3 regions of the Streptomyces sp. NPDC001828 genome follow, and region 3 is predicted to be linked to each of the others. Evidence: riboswitches for the same ligand, from Rfam matches in the RefSeq annotation. Region 3 holds a riboswitch; each other region holds the start of a gene.

Region 1 (6,661 bases), on a different contig from region 3:
GCTGCTCCCGCTGCTGCTGCTCGCCGCGCTGCCGCAGGGCATCGCCGGGGTCCGGGCGGCCCGGGTGCACTACGAGGCGTCGCGGGCGATGAGCGCGGAGCGGCGCACCCTGAACCTGCTGCGCTGGTTCGTGATCGACAAGGACACCGCCGACCAGCTGCGGTCCTGCACGATGGACCGGTTCCTGCTCGACCGCTACCGGTCGATCGGGCAGCGGGTGGACGCGGCGACCGACGAGGCCGTGCACCTCGGCGCCCGTTACTCGGTGCTCGGCGCCCTGGTGGGCGGGCTCGCGGCGGGGACGGTGTGGGGCGCGCTCGCCTGGCTGCTCGGCTCGGGGCGGATGTCGGTGGCCTCGGCGGGCACCGCGGTGTTCGCGCTGCGCACGGTCTCCTCCTCGCTGCACGGCGTGGTCGGGTACGGGACGCGGCTCTTCCGTACCGGGCTCTACCTCGACGACTGGGCCGAGTTCATCGACGAGGCCGGCGGGCACCGGATGGCCCGCGGCACCCTGGTTCCGCCCGCACCGGACGTCGTACGGGCCGAGGCGCTGACGTACCGCTATCCCGGCAGCGAGCGGGCCGCCCTGGAGAAGGTGACGCTTGAGGTGCGCAAGGGCGAGGTGCTCGCGCTCGTCGGCGAGAACGGGTCCGGCAAGACCACCCTCAGCAAGCTGCTCACCGGTCTGTATCTGCCCAGCGAGGGGGCGGTGACCTGGGACGGGATCGGCGTCGAGCGGTGCGATCCGCAGGCCCTGTGGCGGCAGACCGCCGTCGTGCCGCAGGACTTCGCGCACTGGCCGATGTCCGCGCGCGACAACATCACGCTGGGGCAGCCGCACGGCGGCGACGAGTCCGTGCACCGCGCCGCCGCCCACTCCGGCGCCGCCGAGGTCGTCGACGGGCTGCGCAGCGGGCTCGACACCCTGCTCGCGCGGGAGTGGTTCGGGGGCGTGGAGCTGTCGGGCGGGCAGTGGCAGCGGATCGCGATCGCCCGCGCCTTCCACCGCCCGGCCGGACTGCTCGTGATGGACGAGCCGACGAGCGCGCTCGACGCCCGTGCCGAGCACCGCATCTTCACCGGCCTGCGGACGGTCGCCCGCGACCGCGCGGTGGTCCTGGTGACCCACCGGCTCGCGAACGTGGCGGTCGCCGACCGCATCGTCGTGCTCGACCGGGGCCGGATCCTCCAGGAGGGCACCTTCGCCGAACTCGTGGCGGCGGACGGCCTGTTCAGGGAGTTGTGGCTGCTGCAGAACGACCGGGGCAACCCACGGGACGACCCGGGCGTGCCGGGGCCGCGCGCGGGCGGCTGACCCCGGCCCCCCTCACGCACGCGCCGGGCCCGCTCTTCACACCCCGTTCGCCGCCCACTTCTGCTCGACCTTCCCGAACCGCCAGTACGCGAGGGCCGCCGCCCAGACCACCACGAACAGGCCGACGATGACGAAGCCGACGTTGTCCATGTTCAGCTCCGCGATCCAGCCGCTGACCGGGTCGGTGAGGTCGAGCTTCTCGTGCAGGACGCCGACGAGTTCGATGGTGCCGATGAAGAAGGCCACCGCGATGGAGAGACCCGTGATGGTGAGGTTGTAGTAGACCTTGCGGACCGGGTTCGAGAACGCCCACTGGTAGGCGAAGTTCATGAACGTGCCGTCGAGGGTGTCGAACAGGCTCATCCCCGCCGCGAACAGCAGCGGCAGGCAGAGGATGGCGTACCAGGGCAGTCCGGCGGCGGCGCCGGTGCCGGCCATCACCATCAGGGTGACCTCGGTCGCGGTGTCGAAGCCGAGGCCGAAGAGGAAGCCGAGCGGGAACATCTGGCCGGGCCGGGATATGGACTTGGTGAAGCGGCCGAGGACACGGTTCATGAACCCCCGCGAGTCCAGGTGCGCTTCGAGTTCCCTCTCGTCGTACGCGCCCGCCCGCATCGCGCGGAACACCTTCAGGATGCCGAACAGGGCCACCAGGTTGAGGGCCGCGATGAGGTAGAGGAAGGAGCCGGAGGCCGTGGTCCCGACCACGCCGAGCACCTGGTGGGCGCTGGAGTCCTCGTTCATCAGGGTGCCCGCGAGCTGGGCGCCGCCCGCCACCAGGCCCGCCATCACGACGACGACGCTGGAGTGGCCGAGCGCGAACCAGAAGCCCACGGACACCGGCCGCTTGCCGTCGGCCATCAGCTTGCGGGTGGTGTTGTCGATGGCCGCGATGTGGTCGGCGTCGAAGGCGTGCCGCATGCCGAGGGTGTAGGCGGTGATGCCGAGGCCGATGCCGTACGTCTTGGTGCCGACGGCGTAGTGCGCGGGGGCCACGAGCAGGAACAGGACGCCGAAGGCGACGACGTGCAGGGCGGTTATCACCGCGAGGAGGACGGCGGTTCGGACGGTGTCCTCGCGCCGCCAGCGGAAGGAGGGCACCGCTGTGGTGCCCGTCTCGGGGGACGTGCGAACGGGCAGGGTCATGCGGGTCACGCTCCAGCACCTCGTGGATCACTTCGTGAGATGCCGCGGCCGGTCTCCTGGCTGACGGGTGGGTGCCTTGGTCCCGGCCTTCCCGGGCAGGTGGATCCTGGCCAGTGGCGACGCGAGGGGACGGCGGCTCCCCGGAACCCCGGGGAACCCGATCACAGTGGCGAGGGCCGCTCCGGTTTCGCACCGGTCTTCCCGAACACCACGGCCCGGCCACCCTAAATCATCCGTCGCCCGGGGCCGGGCGCGGGCCCGCGTCGCACCCCCGGCTTCCCGGGGGCGCGACCCGGCCCGAAGCGCGGGCGCCTCCCGGCGCCCCGCGATACGGGAGAACCCGTCGTGCGTCAGCGCCCGTCGTAGATCAGCGCACGCACCATCCGGCAGGTCGTCTCCGACGGCGGATGTACGCCGATGAGCGCGGCCACGGTGCGTATCGTCCGGTCGGGCGCCTGCTCGGGCCGGTAGACGCCGGTGTCGAGCAGGGCGATGGCCAGGCGCATGGCCTTCAGGCGCCGGTTGTGGGACTCGTACCACACGCGCGGACGCCCGGCGGGCAGCGGGACCTTGTGAAGGGGCTGGAGGGACAGCTGTTTCGGGGCGTGCGAGGTGAGTACGGCAGCGGTCATGGGCATCCTCCTGGGCGGTCGGGAACCCTCACTTACTACCTCGATTTTACTGCGGGGCACTGACAATCGGCCCTGGCCAGCGGGGCTTTGACGAGGCGTCGCGGGTAGCCTGGCGGCATGGAGATCTGGATCAACCCGGCCTGTTCGAAATGCCGCGCCGCGGTGGACCTGCTGGACGCGGAGGGTGCCGACTACACGGTGCGCCGCTACCTCGAAGACGTCCCCTCGTCCGAGGAGATCCGGGCCGTGCTCGACCGGCTCGGCCTCGAACCGTGGGACATCGCGCGCACCCAGGAGGCCGCCGCCGAGGAGCTCGGCCTGAAGGAGTGGCCGCGTGACGCGGGTGCCCGCGAGCGCTGGGTGACCGCGCTCGCCGAGCACCCCGAGCTGATCCAGCGCCCGATCATCACGGCGGACGACGGCACGGCCGTGGTGGGCCGCACCGACGACGCCGTGCGCGACGCCCTGGCGCGCAAGTAGCGCGTCGCCGGGCGGACTTCCGCCCGGCAGCCGTTCGTCAGGCCCGGCCGAGCTGGGCCTCCGCCTCGGCGAGCAGCTCGGTGATCCGGGCGCCGAACCGGGCGTCGCAGGGGTGCGGCACCCCGGTACGGGCCGCGTCGAGGAGGGCGTCGATCGCGGCGCCGAAGGCGTCGAGCGCGCCGCCCCAGCCGGGCATCACCTCGGCGCCCGACTCGCCGAGCAGCGACACCTCGACGCCCGCCGCGGCCGGCGGGGCGGTGAAGCTCAGGTCGGCGGTGCTGGAGGCGCCCGAGGCGTGCCGCAGGATCAGGTGCGCGGTGTCGCCGGGTCCCGCCGCCGCCGTCAGTGCGGTCACCTCGCCGAGCACCCCGGCGAGCACGGCGAGCGCGTGCGGGCCCACGTCCCAGAGCGCGCCCTTCTCGCCCCGCCAGGGCGAGGCGGCGTACGGGCTGCGCTCGGCACCCGGCGTGAACAGCGACCCGTACCACCGCGCCCGGCCGGTGAACCACCCTTCCGCAGCGGCCTGTTGGGCCATCCAGGCCGCGGTCTCCCGCGCGAAGCGCAGCGTGAAGAACACGACGGAGGCGACCTCGGCCCGCTCGGCCGCCCCGGCCAGCTCGCGGGCGCTCACCACGCTCGTCGCGACCGGCTTGTCCAGGAGCAGATGGCAGCCCGCCGCCGCGGCCCGCACCGCGAGCGGCGCCTGCACGTCCGGTGGGAGCGCGAAGGCGACGGCGTCGCAGTCCGCGAACAGGGCCTCGGCGTCCTCGTACACCGCCACCCCGTGCTCCCGGGCGAGCACGCCGGCCGCCTCGGGCCGCCGGCCCCACACCCCGACGAAGTCCACGCCGGGGTGCGCGGCGAGCGCGGGCGCGTGGGTGGCGGCGGCCCAGGGGCCGGTGCCGAGGAGTCCTATGCGGGGGGTGGCGGCGCTCTCGTTCATGGGGACCAGTCTGCCCCGGGCGGCGCGTGGGGCGCGAAGGACGGCTCGCGCTGTCGGTATACGAGCCGGATACGAACCTCAGCGCGCCGCGGCGGCCTGCGGTCGGGACGGCCCGGAGTGCCTCTCCGGACGGCCGTTTGGGACGAAACGCCGAGGTTGCGGGCACCGCCGTCGGAGGAACCACACAGGCGTGGGCTTCTCGACGCGCCTGTGGAACCCCAGGTAACACCGGGTTCACAAACGGGCAACGGGCGGGAAATTTCGGGGTGTGAGGCTGCGGGGCATACAGCAGCGCCGCAGCGTGGCAGCGCGCAGGCAACCCGCAGCTCCCACAGAGGATGGCTTCCGTGACGTACAAGGCCGAGTACATCTGGATCGACGGCACCGAGCCGACCGCCAAGCTCCGCTCGAAGACGAAGATCATGGCCGGTGCGCCCGTCGCCGTCGCGGAGCTGCCCATCTGGGGCTTCGACGGGTCCAGCACCAACCAGGCCGAGGGCCACGCGTCGGACCGCGTCCTGAAGCCGGTGTTCGCCTGTCCGGACCCGATCCGGGGCGGCGAGAACATCCTGGTCCTGTGCGAGGTCTTCGACATCGACGGGACGCCGCACGCCTCCAACACCCGTGCCCTGCTGCGCCCGCTCGCCGAGCGGTTCGCCGCGCAGGAGCCGGTCTTCGGCATCGAGCAGGAGTACACGTTCTTCGACGGCGCCCGCCCGCTCGGCTTCCCCGTGGGCGGCTTCCCGGCCGCGCAGGGCGGCTACTACTGCGGCGTCGGCGCGGACGAGATCTTCGGCCGCGAGATCGTCGAGAAGCACCTCGACCACTGCCTCGCCGCGGGCCTGAGCATCTCCGGCATCAACGCCGAGGTCATGCCCGGCCAGTGGGAGTTCCAGGTCGGACCGGTCGGCCCCCTGGAGGTCTCCGACCAGCTGTGGATCGCGCGCTGGCTGCTCTACCGCACCGCCGAGGACTTCAACGTGTCGGCCACCCTCGACCCGAAGCCGGTCAAGGGCGACTGGAACGGCGCGGGCGCGCACACCAACTTCTCCACCCGGGCGATGCGCGAGGGCTACGACGCGATCATCACCGCGTGCGAGGCGCTCGGCGAGGGCTCCAAGCCCATGGACCACGTCAAGAACTACGGCGCCGGCATCGACGACCGGCTGACCGGCCTGCACGAGACGGCCCCGTGGGACCAGTACAAGTACGGCGTCTCGGACCGCGGCGCCTCGGTCCGCATCCCGTGGCAGGTCGAGGTGGACCGCAAGGGCTACATCGAGGACCGGCGCCCGAACGCCAACGTCGACCCGTACGTGGTGACCCGTCTGATCGTCGACACCTGCTGCACCGGCCTGGAGAAGGCCGGCCAGGTCTGAGCCGTCCGCCACGCGTTCACGAGGGCGTCCACCGCTGCGGCGGTGGGCGCCCCCACGCGTTCCGGGGCCGGGTTCGCGGGGCCGACGGCCCGGTTCGGAGCGGCTGACGGTCCGTTCGGAGCGGCTGATTCCGGTCACGCTGTGCCAAGGATCCGTATCAGTCTGTGGGAGGGGGCTGCTGCACCGGGCGGATCGTCTGGTTGAATGGGGACATGACCAGCATCCAGAGCACCTCGACAGGTCGCACCGACCTCGAGCCGTTCTGGCCGTCCCGTCAGGACCACGACTTCGACCGGGTGTGTTGCCGCGCGATGAACGCGCCGGCCCTCTAACGCCTCGATCCACTCCAGGCCTTCGGCCCGCGCGCAACGACGTACGTCTCCTGCTGACGACTCCTCGCGCGAAAGAGCTGACCCCTCATGGCGAACACCCGTACCCTCCCCTCCCCCGACGCCCACACCCCCCTTCCCCTGGGCCGGCACCGACTGCGATCCGTGGACCGTGACGAGGTGGCCCGGCCGGCCGCCGGTCAGGTCGTCGACTTCCTCCCGCCGGGCGCCACTTGGCTGCCCGCCCCGCAGCACACGCTGCCCGCGCTGCCGGGCCGCCCGGCGATGGTCGGCTACCTGGTCCTCGTCCCCGCCGACCAGCAGCCCCCGCTGCTCGCCGCGGCGCCCGAGCCCCTGGCGCCGGTGCCGGTCGAGCCCGCCGCGACCGGCGGCGACGCCCTCGTGCGGATCGACACCGTGCGCCGCACCGCCGAGGT
Region 2 (6,661 bases), on a different contig from region 3:
GCACGAGACGGACCACCTGTACGGCTACCTGTACATCGACCGCCTCTCCAAGCGCGACCGCAAGGACGCGCTGAAGCAGATGGCGGAGGGCACCCCGCGCTACGAGACCGTGCCGAACAACTGACGTACGCCACAAGCGAGTCGAGGCCCCGCTCCCCCCGTGGGAGCGGGGCCTCGCCCGTGGTGCGTCAGGAGGCTAGAACTCCTCGTCGAAGCCGACCGAGCCCTCGACCGCGACCTGGTAGGCGGAGGGGCGGCGCTCGAAGAAGTTCGTCAGCTCCTGGACGCCCTGGAGCTCCATGAACGAGAACGGGTTCTGCGAGCCGTAGACCGCCGGGAAGCCGAGCCGGGTGAGCCGCTGGTCGGCGACGCACTCCAGGTACTCGCGCATCGACTCGGTGTTCATGCCGGGCAGGCCCTCGCCGCACAGGTCACGGCCGAACTGCAGCTCGGCGGCGACCGCCTCCTTCAGCATGTCGGTGACCTGCTGCTCCAGCTCGTCGTCGAAGAGCTCGGGCTCCTCCTTGCGGACGGTGTCCACGACCTCGAAGGCGAAGTTCATGTGCATCGTCTCGTCGCGGAACACCCAGTTGGTGCCGGTGGCGAGGCCGTGCAGCAGGCCCCGGCTGCGGAACCAGTAGACGTAGGCGAACGCGCCGTAGAAGAACAGGCCCTCGATGCAGGCCGCGAAGCAGATCAGGTTGAGCAGGAAACGGCGGCGGTCGGCCTTGGTCTCCAGCCGGTCGAGCTTCTCCACCTCGTTGATCCACTTGAAGCAGAACTGCGCCTTCTCGCGGATCGAGGGGATCTCCTCGACCGCGTCGAACGCGGCCGCGCGGTCCTCCGGGTCGGGCAGGTAGGTGTCGAGCAGCGTCAGATAGAACTGGACGTGCACGGCCTCCTCGAAGAGCTGACGGCTCAAGTAGAGCCGCGCTTCCGGGGAGTTGATGTGCTTGTAGAGCGTCAGCACCAGGTTGTTGGAGACGATCGAGTCGCCCGTCGCGAAGAACGCGACGAGACGGCCGATCATGTGCTGCTCGCCCGGTGTCAGCTTCGCGAGGTCGGCGACGTCGGAGTGGAGGTCGACCTCCTCGACGGTCCAGGTGTTCTTGATCGCGTCCCGGTAGCGCTCGTAGAAGTCCGGGTAGCGCATGGGACGCAGGGTCAGCTCGAAGCCCGGGTCGAGGAGGTTCTTGTCGGTGGAGCTCATTACTGGCAGGCCTCGCAGGACTCGGGGTTTTCCAGGGAGCAGGCGACCGCGTCGGCGTCGGGCGCGGCCTGCTGGACGGGGATGGTGGCGGCCTGGGCGGCGCGGGCGATGCGGGTCGCCGGGCGCGAGCGCAGGTAGTACGTCGTCTTCAGGCCCTGCTTCCAGGCGTACGCGTACATCGACGACAGCTTGCCGATGGTGGGCGTCTCCAGGAACAGGTTGAGCGACTGCGACTGGTCGAGGAAGGGGGTGCGGGCGGCGGCCATGTCGATCAGGCCGCGCTGCGGGATCTCCCACGCCGTGCGGTACAGGGCGCGCACGTCGGCCGGGATCCAGCCGAAGTCCTGCACCGAGCCGCTGGCCTCGCGCAGCGCCTCGCGGGACTGCGCGTCCCACACGCCGAGCTTCTTGAGCTCCTCCACCAAGTAGCCGTTCACCTGGAGGAATTCACCGCTGAGCGTCTCGCGCTTGAAGAGGTTGGAGACCTGCGGCTCGATGCACTCGTACACGCCCGCGATGGAGGCGATGGTCGCGGTCGGGGCGATCGCGAGGAGCAGCGAGTTGCGCATGCCGACCTTGGCGATACGTTCCCGCAGGGCCGCCCAGCGCTCCGGCCAGGTCAGCTCGACGTCGTAGTGGTCGGGGTGCAGCACACCGCGCGCGGTGCGGGTCTTGTCCCAGGCGGGCAGCGGGCCCGACCGCTCGGCGAGGTCGGTGGAGGCCTCGTAGGCGGTGAGCATGATCCGCTCGGAGAGCCGGGTGGAAAGGGCCTTCGCCTCGGGGGAGTCGAAGGGCAGGCGCAGCTTGAAGAAGACGTCCTGCAGACCCATCGCGCCCAGGCCCACCGGACGCCAGCGGGCGTTGGAGCGGCCCGCCTGCTCGGTCGGGTAGAAGTTGATGTCGACGACCCGGTCCAGGAAGGTCACCGCGGTGCGGACGGCGTCGTCCAGGCGCTCCCAGTCGATCTCCCCGCCGTGGGCTCCCTCGACCACGAACGCGCCGAGGTTCACCGAGCCGAGGTTGCAGACGGCCGTCTCGCCGTCGTCCGTGACCTCCAGGATCTCGGTGCACAGGTTGGAGGAGTGGACCGTGTGGCCGGGCTCCGCCGTCTGGTTGGCGGTGCGGTTGGAGGCGTCCTTGAACGTCATCCAGCCGTTGCCGGTCTGCGCGAGGGTGCGCATCATGCGGCCGTACAGGTCCCGGGCCGGCATGGTCTTCCGGGCGAGCCCGGCGGCCTCGGCCTCGCGGTAGGCGGCGTCGAACTCCTCGCCCCACAGGTCGACGAGCTCGGGCACGTCGGCGGGCGAGAACAGCGACCACGTGCCGTCGGCGTCCACCCGGCGCATGAACTCGTCGGGGATCCAGTGCGCGAGGTTCAGGTTGTGCGTGCGGCGCTGGTCCTCGCCGGTGTTGTCGCGCAGCTCCAGGAACTCCTCGATGTCGGAGTGCCAGGTCTCCAGGTACACCGCGGCCGCGCCCTTGCGCCGGCCGCCCTGGTTGACCGCGGCCACCGAGGCGTCGAGGGTCTTGAGGAACGGGACGATGCCGTTGGAGTGGCCGTTGGTGCCCCGGATCAGCGAACCGCGGCCGCGGATGCGGGAGTACGAGAGGCCGATGCCGCCGGCGTGCTTGGAAAGGCGGGCCACCTGGTGGTAGCGGTCGTAGATCGAGTCGAGCTCGTCGAGCGGCGAGTCGAGCAGGTAGCAGGACGACATCTGGGGGTGCCGGGTGCCGGAGTTGAAGAGCGTGGGGGAGGACGGCAGGTAGTCCAGGCGGCTCATCAGGCCGTACAGGGACGCCACTTCGTCCAGGGCGCGGACCGACTCGTCCTCGGCGAGGCCGGACGCCACGCGCAGCATGAAGTGCTGGGGGGTCTCGACGACCTTGCGGGTGATCGGGTGGCGCAGCAGGTAGCGGGAGTAGAGGGTGCGCAGGCCGAAGTAGCCGAAGCGGTCGTCGGCGCCGTCGGCGATGGCCGAGTCCACCAGGGCGTCGAGACGGGCCGCGTGGGCGCGGACGAACTCGACGGTCCGGTCGGCGATCAGGCCCTCCTGGTGGCCCACCTCGACCGAGCCGGAGAAGGACACCGCGCCCTGGGTGGCGGCCTCTTCGGCGATGGTGATCGTCAGGAGGCGGGCGGCGAGCCGGGAGTAGGCCGGGTCCTCGGAGATGAGCCCCGCGGCCGCCTCGGTGGCCAGCTCGCGCAGCTCGGCCTCGTCGGAGCGGGCGTTGCGGCCCCGCAGCGCGGCGGCGGCGACCCGGCCGGGGTCGGTGTCCGCGAGATCGGCGGTGAGCTCCGTCAGGGTCCGCAGCAGCGCGGTCCCGGGGGCATCCGCGAGCTCTTCGGTGATCGCTGAAGCGGGATCCGCTGGGGCGATGGTCACGTGGGGGCACTCCCTCGCTCGGCACGGGGCCTTCGGGGGAGGCGTCGGCGCGCGTCGGGGCAGCCCTCAGCGCGTCGTCCACCGGCCCAACCGCGAGGCCCGGACGTCTGGCATCCGGTTCGGTCGACCCGGACGCACCGTCGGCAGGTGTTCGGACTCGACCCGTACAAAGACGTACAGGTCATACCGTTGCGGGACAGTTCCGGATTCCCACCGGATTCCCCTGCGGCGACAGCGAGCACGAGCATACATGTGGGGGGTGCCTCATCGGGCACCCCCCACATCTTGTGTCGCCACACGGAAGGGCCGCCGCACCCTCTCGGATGCGGCGGCCCTTGGCCGTACGGGGCGTGGCGCCGGATCAGTGCGCCGAGCCCGCCGTCGCCGGGGGGAGCTCGACGGCGACGCCCGGGTCGCCGGCGTCGGCCGTGTAGTCGGCGGGGGAGGTTTCGTCGATGCCGTCGGGGGCCTTCACCGCGCGCAGGACGAAGGTCAGGACGACCGTCACCACCACGTTCATCGCGAAGGCCGTCAGGCCGATGTAGCCGATCTCGCCGATGCCGGGGATCTCCTTGGAGGAGCCGCCGAAGTGCTTCTGCGTGGGCGAGGCCACCCCGTACGCGGCGAGCGTGCCGTAGACCATGCCGACCGCCCAGCCGGCGAGCAGCGCCCAGCGGTGGAACCAGCGGGTGAACAGGCCGCCGACCAGGGCCGGGAAGGTCTGCAGGATCCAGATGCCGCCGAGCAGCTGGAAGTTGATCGCGACCGTCTTGTCCATGGTCAGGACGAAGACCAGCGCGCCGACCTTCACCACGAGCGAGACCAGCTTGGAGACCTTGGCCTCCTGCGCGGGTGACGCGTCCGGCTTGATGAAGTCCTTGTAGATGTTGCGGGTGAAGAGGTTCGCGGCCGCGATCGACATGATGGCCGCCGGGACCAGCGCACCGATGCCGATCGCCGCGAAGGCGACGCCCGCGAACCAGTCCGGGAACATGTCCTCGAACAGCTGCGGAATGGCCAGCTGCCCGTTGCTCACCTTGACGCCCGCCGCGATCGCCATGAAGCCGAGCAGCGCGAGCAGCCCCAGCATCAGGGAGTACAGCGGCAGGATCGTGGTGTTGCGGCGGATCACGTTGCGGCTGCGCGAGGACAGGGTCGCGGTGATCGAGTGCGGATACATGAACAGCGCGAGCGCCGAGCCGAGGGCGAGCGTGGCGTACGTCCACTGGCTCGACTCGCCGGGCGCGATGGCCCCGGTCGGCTTGCCGCCGGGCGGACCGGCGAACTTGTGCTGCGCGGCGCTGAAGATCGCGTCGAAGCCGCCCAGCTTGATCGGGATGTAGATGATCGCCACCGCGATGACGAGGTAGATCAGGCCGTCCTTCACGAACGCGATCAGCGCGGGGGCGCGCAGGCCCGAGGAGTAGGTGTACGCCGCGAGCACCGCGAACGCGATGAGCAGCGGCAGGTCCTTGACGAACCAGTTGCCGGACTCGCCGCCCACGCCCATGACGTCCAACACTGCCTGGATGCCGACCAGTTGGAGCGCGATGTACGGCATCGTGGCGAGGATGCCGGTGATCGCCACCGCGAGCGAGAGGCCCTTGGAGCCGAACCGGCCGCGCACGAAGTCCGAGGTGGTGACATAGCCGTGTTTGTGCGACACCGACCACAGGCGCGGCAGGAAGGTGAAGATCAGCGGGTACACGAGGATCGTGTAGGGCACCGCGAAGAAGCCGGCCGCGCCCGCCGCGTAGATCGCCGCGGGCACCGCGACGAAGGTGTACGCGGTGTAGAGGTCGCCGCCGAGCAGGAACCAGGTGACCCAGGTGCCGAACGACCGCCCGCCCAGGCCCCATTCGTCGAGGCTGGCCTCGTTCTCGGCCTTGCGCCAGCGGGCGGCCATGAAGCCGATGACCGTGACGGCCAGGAAGAAGAAGATGAAGACGCCGAGTGCGACGCCGTTCACGCCGTCCTTCACTTGGACGCACCCCCCTCGGTGTCGTCGGAGGTGCGCGGGGCGGGGGCGGTACGCGAACGCTGGTCGTGCTGCCACAGCTTGTACGCGATCATCGTGAGCACCGTCGAGATCAGCACCCAGAGCATCTGGTACCAGTAGAAGAACGGGATGCCGCCGAGCGCAGGATCCGTCTTGGCGTACGAGCTCACCCACAGCATCGCCACGAAGGGCGCGATCAGGCAGAGCGCGATGACCACGCGCGAGGGCGTGATCACCGGTCTCTTCACTTCCGTCGATTCCGGCATTGGGTGGTTCCGTCCCCTCACGATCACCTGTGCGTTGGATCACTTGGTAATGCGCAGGAAATCTAGGGGAGAGATTCGGTCAAGGGAACCCCCGTCCGGATTCCGGACGGGTCACGAGTTCGGCCAACTCCCCTTTCGTGGACTCAGAGCCAGCCCTCCTTGGCCGCCCGCACCCCCGCCTCGAAGCGGCTGCGCGCACCCAGGCGGGACATGAGTTCCGAGCTCATCCGGCGCACGGTGCGCAGGGAGATCCCGAGCCGCCGCGCGGCGATGTCGTCCGTGCACCCGATGCCGAGGAGCAGCAGCAACTCCCTTTCCTGCGGCGAGAGATCGTGCTCGTTGCGGCGCGGGGCCTCCCCGAAAGGGGTGCCCGACTCCCACAGGTGGTCGAACAGCACGACCAGGGCGTTGACCAGGCCCCGGCTGCGCACTTCGAGGGCGCCGGCCCGCGCGTCCTCCGGGTCCACCGGGACCAGCGCGGCGCTGCGGTCGACGATCACCATCAGCATCGGGACGATCGGCACTGTGCGCGCCTCGCCGCCCAGGTCGGAGTACCAGCGCACGTACTCCAGGGTGGCGGCGTCATTGCGGAAGCTCTCCTGGTAAACGCTGCGGATCCGCACCCCGCGCTCCAGGGCCAGCTCGTCGAGGGGCTGGCTCGCGTCCATGGTGTCGGGGAGTTGGGCGCCGCCGGGCAGCAGGGAGAGGCACTCGGCGCGGGCGCTGGAGGCCAGGTCCTCCAGGCGTTCGCGCACCGCGTCCACGCCCTGGATGCGGTCGACCACGTCGTGCCGGAAGGTGC
Region 3 (6,661 bases):
GTCGAGGTGATTGGTCGGCTCGTCCAGGACGACGACGTCCGGCTGCTGTACGAGGGCCCGGGCGACCAGGGCGCGCTGGCGTTCGCCGCCGGACAGCGACGGGAAGGGGCGGTCGGCGAGGCCGGCGATGCCGACGCGGGCGAGCGCCTCGCGCACCAGGGTGTGGTCGGCGGTGGTGTCGGCCTCCCAGAAGCGGTGGTGCGGGGAGCGGCCCATGGCGACGATCTCGCGGACGGTCAGCTCGATGCCTCCCGCGTCGGCGTCCTGCGGGACGGTCGCGATGCGCCGGGCGCGGGCCTTGACCGGCAGCGCGTGCAGGTCGGCGTCGTCGAGCAGGACGCGTCCGGCGGTCGGGCGCAGGGCGGCGTAGACGCAGCGGAGCAGGGTCGTCTTGCCGCTGCCGTTGGGGCCGACCAGGCCGACGGTCTCGCCGTCGGCGGCGCCAAGGGTGATGTCGTGGAGCAGGGTGCGGCCCTGGGGCGTGGTGTACGAGAGCGACTCGGTGCGCAGGGTCGTCATGCGGGGCCGCCTTCCGTGCGGGTGCCGTGGCCGCGCAGCATCCACAGGAAGAACGGGCCGCCGGTGAGCGCGGTGAGGACGCCGACGGGGATGTCGCGCGGGGCGGCGACGGTACGGGCCGCGAGGTCGGCGAGGACCAGGAAGGCGGCCCCGCCGAGGGCCGCCACGGGCAGCAGGGTGCGGTGGGCGGCGCCGACGGCCATGCGGGCGGCGTGCGGAACCATCAGGCCGACGAAGCCGATCGCCCCGGTGTAGGCGACGAGGACGCCGGTGAGCAGGGAGGCGAGGACGAAGACTCCGGCGCGGAAGCGGCCGGTGTCGAGGCCGAGGGCGCCCGCGCCCTCCTCGCCGACGAGGAGCAGGTCGAGCGGGCGGGCGAGCGCGATCAGGACGAGCGTGCCGAGGGTGAGGGCGACGGCGGGCAGCGCGAGCATGTCCCAGCGGGCGCCGCCGAGTCCGCCGAGCGTCCAGTGCAGGACCTCCTGGGCGTGCTCGGCGCTGGCCGAGGTGACCAGGATGAGGCTGGTGAGCGCCGACAGGACGTACGAGACGGCGACGCCGGCCAGCACCAGGCGGCCGCCCGTCATGGAGCCCGCGCGCCGGGCCAGGGCGTACACGAGGACGAGGGCGGCGAGCGCGCCCGCGAAGGCGGCGGCCGGCAGGGCGACGGTGGTGGCCACTCCGGCCCCGACCCCGAGCACGATCACGGCGACGGCTCCGGCGGAGGCGCCGCTGGAGACGCCGAGCAGGAACGGGTCGGCGAGCGGGTTGCGCACGAGGGCCTGGAGCACGGTCCCGATGACGGCGAGCCCGGCACCGGTGAGGGCGCCGAGCACGACGCGGGGCGCCCTGACCTCCAGGACGATCGTGCGGTACGGGCTCGGCTCGGCGCTGCCGTCGACGATCGCGAGGACCTGGCCCGCGGGGATCCGCACCGAGCCGAGCGCGAGCCCCGCGACGGCGCCGGCGACCAGCACCAGCGTGAGCCCCGCGAGGACGAGGGAGTAGCGCCAACGGGCCGTCACGAGCGGGCCCGCGGCGACGGCGGCACCGCTCACTCCCCCGCCCCGAGCTGCGCGGCCAGCTTGGCGACCGCGTCCGGCGCGCGGACGCCGGTGACCATGTCGGAGAGGGGCAGGACGGCGAAGCGGTTGTTCTTGACGGCGGGGACGGAGGCGAGGGCCGGGTCGTCGCGCAGCCGCTTCTTCTTGGCGTCGACGCTCGTGCCGCCGTAGTCGAGGATCAGGATGGTCTCGGGGGCGCGGGCCACCACGTTCTCCCAGCTCGCGTCGCCGAAGGAGGCCGTCTTCAGGTCGTCCGCGAAGACGTTGCGACCGCCCGCGCGGGTCACGATGTCGTTGCCTATGCCCTTGCCGCCCACCGTGAACGCCGTCTTGTCGCCGCTGTCGTAGACGAAGACCGGGGTGGGCGCCTTGTCCTTGCGCGCCGACCGGGTGCGTTCGTTGGTGGTCTCGGCCGAGCGGATCCACGACTCCGCGCGGTCACCGACGCCGAAGGTGCGGCCCACCTCGCGGACCTCCTGGTAGACGTCGTCCATCGTGGTCGCCGCCCCCTTGGGGCAGTTCTCCACGTTGAGGCGGGACTTGATGCCGCTCTTGGCGAGCGCCTCGCGCCCGCGCCCCTCGTTCGCGGCGAACGCCGAGGCGTAGCCGCCGTAGACGTAGTCCGGGTTGGCCGCCAGGAGCTTCTCGTACGAGGGGTACTCGGCGGCGAGGACCGGCACCGAGCGGTAGTCCGCCGCGTACTTCGCCAGCACCTTGTCGTCCAAGTAGGCGGTTCCGGCAAGGGACTTGGCGAGGCCCAGCTCCAGCATCACCTCCGTGGCGTGCTGGTTCATCGTCACCGCCCGCTTGGGGGGCGCGGTGAACGTCGTCGTCACCCCGCAGTTGGTGACCGTGTAGGGGAAGCCGGGGGCGGTGGCGCCGCCGGCTTCGGGCTTCGCCTGGGTGGTGCACGCGGCGAGCGGGAACAGCAGGGCGGCGGCCAGGGCCGCACGGCGCCAGAGCATGGCTGAGCTCCTCCAAGGGGATTTCCACGTCCCCTGTCGTCGGGAGAAGGCGGCAGGTCAGTTCCTGGCTTCCGGCTCCGGGGCGCTTGCCACGGGGCCGGTCACAGTGGCGGGACCGTGCCGGATTCGCACCGGCTTCCTGGGCCCTGCCGCCCGATGATCAAAAAGTGCGTACGCACAGTATGCGGGATCACCGGGCTCGCGTATCCGTCAGTAGGCCTCTACGACCCTTACGTCTTCCTCCGTGATCACGCCGTCCACGATGCGGTACGAGCGGAACTGGAACTCCCCGGCTCCGTCCGTGTCCGCCGTCGACACCAGGACGTAGTGCGCGCCGGGCTCATTGGCATAGGTGACGTCGGTGCGGGAGGGGTAGGCCTCGGTCGCGGTGTGGGAGTGGTAGACGATCACCGGCTCCTCGTCGCGGTCGTCCATCTCGCGGTAGAGCTTCAGCAGGTCCTGCGAGTCGAACTCGTAGAACGTGGGCGACCGGGCCGCGTTCAGCATCGGGATGAAGCGCTCGGCGCGGCCGGTGCCGGCCGGGCCCGCGACCACACCGCACGCCTCGTCGGGGTGGTCGGCGCGGGCGTGCGCGACGAGCTGGTCGTACAGGGCCTGGGTGATGGTCAGCATGTCGGCAAGGATAAGCATGCGGGCCGTCCCGTATCGAGGTGCGATACGTAACGGCCCGCATGGTGAGAACGTGCTGGTCGGAGACTTAGTCGCGCTTGGCGAACGCCTTGTTCTCGGGGTTCTTGGCCCGCAGGACGAGGTAGGAGACGCCCAGGATCAGGGCCCACAGCGGCGCGCAGTAGAGCGAGACGCGGGAGTCCTTGTCGATGCCCATCATCACGATGACCATGAAGATGAAGAGCAGCGCGAACCAGCTGGTGTACGGGGCCCCGGGGGCGCGGAAGCTGGACTTCGGCAGTGCGCCGGCGTCCGACTGGCGGCGGTAGCGGATCTGGCAGACCAGGATCATGATCCAGGCCCACATGCCGGAGATGGTGGCGAAGGAGACCACGTAGTCGAAGGCCTTGCCGGGCGCCACGTAGTTGATCCACACGCCGACCAGCATCAGGGCGGCGGAGACCGTGGTGCCGATCAGCGGAGTGCCGCTCTTGGTGAGCTTGGTGAAGGCCTTCGGGCCCTGGCCGTTGAGCGCGAGGTCGCGCAGCATGCGGCCGGTGGAGTACATGCCCGAGTTGCAGGAGGAGAGCGCGGCGGTCAGCACGACGAAGTTGACGATGCCCGCACCGAGTCCGAGGCCCATCTTCTGGAACGCGGCGACGAAGGGGCTGACGCCCGGCTGGAACTCGTGCCACGGGACGACCGAGAGGATCATGATCAGGGCGCCGATGTAGAAGACGGCGATGCGCCACGGCACGGTGTTGATGGCCTTGGGCAGGGTCTTCTCGGGGTCCTTGGACTCGCCCGCGGTCACACCGACCAGCTCGACGGCGAGGAAGGCGAACATCACGATCTGCAGGGTCATCAGCGTGCCGCCGATGCCCTTGGGGAAGAACCCGCCGTCGCTCCAGAGGTTGGCGACGGTGGCGGTGTCCGCCGCGTCCGAGAAGCCGACGGTGAGGATGCCGGCGCAGATCAGGATCATGCCGACGATGGCCGTCACCTTGACCATCGAGAACCAGAACTCCAGCTCGCCGAAGAGCTTCACGGAGATGAGGTTCACGGCGTACAGGATGAGCGTGAAGATCAGCGCGTAGGCCCATTGCGGGATGGTGCCGTGGGTCCAGAAGGACATGTACTGGGCGGCCGCGGTGACTTCGGTGATGCCGGTGACGACCCAGAAGAGCCAGTACGTCCAGCCGGTCACGAAGCCCCAGAAGGGGCCGACGAACTCACGGGCGTACTCCGAGAAGGAGCCCGACACCGGGCGGTACATGAGCAGCTCGCCGAGGGCGCGCATGATGAAGAAGATGACCAGGCCCGCGATGGCGTAGGCCAGGATGAGGCTGGGGCCGGCCTTCGAGATGGCCTTGCCCGCGCCGAGGAAGAGGCCGGTGCCGATGGCACCGCCGATCGCGATCATCTGGATCTGCCGGGCCCCGAGGCCCCGCTGGTATCCCTCGCCCGAGCCTTCGCCCGCGCCGTGGGCGGTCCCCGCGGCCTCATTGCCGGCAGGACGGTCGTCGTGCTTGTCGACCTGCGCTGAGGTCATGGTGGTGCGCCTTTCTCCATGCTGACCCGCCCGCCTCGGTCACGAAGCGACGGATCAGGTCCTGATCCCCCCGGATGTGGATGGAGTGCCACCGGCGGTCAGCCGGTCGAAGCGCCCCCGGGAACATGGGTGGCGTCCCCGGGTGGTCGTGAAGATTTATCACGGCCTTATGGGTGATCCCCAGTGGCCTTTGTGACGGGGACCACAGGAAGAAGCGGACAAAAGTCCCTCGACATGACAAAGCAGGTCGATGTGGTGATGGGATCGTTATACGGATTTGAGCGTCCGCTGAGCGAACGGCCTTCCAGAGGCCGATCGCTCAGGGCATGAGCGTTTCGATGAGTGTTTCCTGCAGCACACCGAGCCACAGATACGCCATCACCATCGGCTTGCGCGGATCGTCGTCCGGCAGCCGGTACAGCTCGCCGCTCTCGTCCTCGTCGGTCACGTCCAGGCGGGTGCCGATGGTCAGCCGCAGGTCGTTGAGCGCGCCCAGCCAGTGCCGTGAGTCCTCGGCGGTCAGCTTCAGGACGGCACCGCCGTCGCCCTTCGGGGTCAGGCCGTCGAGGCAGTGGACGACCGCGAGGGCGTCGGCGCGCTTGCGGGCCCGCAGGTCGTTCTCGGTGAACCGCCTGAACTCGCTTGATTTGGCGCGCAGTTCGTCGCTCTCCTCGCTCGCGTACGCCTCGGGGAAGAGGCGGGCGAGCGCCGGGTCGGCGGGCGGTTCGCTCGGTCCCTCGGCGAACAGGGCGGCCAGCGGGTCCTCGTCCTCGGCCGGCTCGTCGCCCGGCCCGATGAGTTCGAGCAGCTGGACGGCGAGCGAGCGCAGGATGGCGATCTCGACCTCGTCGAGCGCGACGGCCGCGCCACCGCGGGGCAGCGCCTCGAAGTGCCCGGCCATCAGCCGCGGTCCTGGGTGAGCGTGGCCCACAGGCCGTAGCCGTGCATCGCCTGCACGTCGCGTTCCATCTCCTCGCGGCTGCCGCTGGAGACCACGGCCCGTCCCTTGTGGTGCACGTCGAGCATCAGCTTGTGGGCCTTGTCCTTCGAGTAGCCGAAGTAGGACTGGAAGACGTACTGGACGTAGCTCATCAGGTTGACGGGGTCGTTGTGCACGAGCGTCACCCAGGGCACGTCGGGCTCGGCGACGGGAAGGTCCGACTCCGCCGACTCGGGGCGTTCGATCTCTACGGGGGCGACGCTCACGACTCTGGGCGACCTTTTTCTCTCTGCCGGGGGTCCGGGGGTTACGCCCGGGAAGCGCGGCTCCCGGGGTCCCGGGAGTGGCCCCCGGAAATGACAGCCACGGCCTCCATGCTGCCACCCGGGGCCGGTCATCGCACAAACGGACCCTAGAAATCGTCAGAGTGACGAGTATTCGGGGTAGCATCCCCCCAGGCCCCAGCTCTCGGGGCCCATTACCGGATCCCCGGCCGGCGTGTGCCCGGCCCGGACGAAAGGGCGAGGTGGCTCGCTGTGAATGCCCCGGACCTCGGTCTGCCGGTGGACGTGCCGTCGACCGCGCTCTTCACCGACCAGTACGAGTTCACGATGCTCCAGGCCGCCCTGAAGGCCGGCACGGCCGACCGGCGCTCGGTCTTCGAGGTCTTCACCCGCCGCCTCCCCGAGGGCAGGCGCTACGGCGTGGTGGGGGGCACCGGGCGCGTCCTGGACGCCGTCGAGAACTTCCGCTTCGACGCGGACGTGCTCGGCTTCCTGCGCGACCGGGGGATCGTCGACGAGCCCACCCTGCGGTGGCTCGCCTCCTACCGCTTCAGCGGCGACATCTGGGGCTACCCCGAGGGCGAGGTCTACTTCCCGGGCTCGCCGATCCTGCGGGTCGAGGGCTCCTTCGCCGAGTGCGTGCTGCTCGAGACCGTGATCCTCTCGATCCTCAACCACGACTCCGCGATCGCGGCCGCCGCCTCCCG

What was found. Region 3 has a riboswitch for cobalamin ahead of ACFYZA_RS18580 (ABC transporter substrate-binding protein). Riboswitches for the same ligand answer to the same signal wherever they lie in the genome.
Region 1: another riboswitch for cobalamin. It lies ahead of ACFYZA_RS10765 (HoxN/HupN/NixA family nickel/cobalt transporter); the one in region 3 lies ahead of ACFYZA_RS18580 (ABC transporter substrate-binding protein).
Region 2: another riboswitch for cobalamin. It lies ahead of ACFYZA_RS29325 (ribonucleoside-diphosphate reductase subunit alpha); the one in region 3 lies ahead of ACFYZA_RS18580 (ABC transporter substrate-binding protein).

Annotation. Positions count from the first base shown of each region.
Region 1 covers NZ_JBIATV010000002.1:842,788-849,448, reverse strand. The annotation lists gene ACFYZA_RS10770 (ABC transporter ATP-binding protein) at 1-1,315, shown strand, start outside; gene ACFYZA_RS10765 (HoxN/HupN/NixA family nickel/cobalt transporter) at 1,352-2,461, opposite strand; cobalamin riboswitch at 2,490-2,689, opposite strand; gene ACFYZA_RS10760 (hypothetical protein) at 2,812-3,093, opposite strand; gene ACFYZA_RS10755 (ArsC/Spx/MgsR family protein) at 3,211-3,573, shown strand; gene ACFYZA_RS10750 (Gfo/Idh/MocA family protein) at 3,611-4,516, opposite strand; gene glnII (glutamine synthetase) at 4,864-5,895, shown strand; gene ACFYZA_RS10740 (winged helix-turn-helix domain-containing protein) at 6,315-6,661, shown strand, end outside.
Region 2 covers NZ_JBIATV010000012.1:110,832-117,492, reverse strand. The annotation lists gene def (peptide deformylase) at 1-124, shown strand, start outside; gene ACFYZA_RS29330 (ribonucleotide-diphosphate reductase subunit beta) at 197-1,210, opposite strand; gene ACFYZA_RS29325 (ribonucleoside-diphosphate reductase subunit alpha) at 1,210-3,594, opposite strand; cobalamin riboswitch at 3,719-3,859, opposite strand; gene mctP (monocarboxylate uptake permease MctP) at 3,956-5,575, opposite strand; gene ACFYZA_RS29315 (DUF3311 domain-containing protein) at 5,572-5,859, opposite strand; gene ACFYZA_RS29310 (LuxR C-terminal-related transcriptional regulator) at 6,003-6,661, opposite strand, start outside.
Region 3 covers NZ_JBIATV010000006.1:38,861-45,521, reverse strand. The annotation lists gene ACFYZA_RS18590 (ABC transporter ATP-binding protein) at 1-519, opposite strand, end outside; gene ACFYZA_RS18585 (FecCD family ABC transporter permease) at 516-1,577, opposite strand; gene ACFYZA_RS18580 (ABC transporter substrate-binding protein) at 1,574-2,548, opposite strand; cobalamin riboswitch at 2,582-2,717, opposite strand; gene ACFYZA_RS18575 (Mov34/MPN/PAD-1 family protein) at 2,759-3,181, opposite strand; gene ACFYZA_RS18570 (amino acid permease) at 3,267-4,730, opposite strand; gene ACFYZA_RS18565 (DUF2017 domain-containing protein) at 5,050-5,631, opposite strand; gene clpS (ATP-dependent Clp protease adapter ClpS) at 5,631-5,936, opposite strand; gene ACFYZA_RS18555 (nicotinate phosphoribosyltransferase) at 6,207-6,661, shown strand, end outside.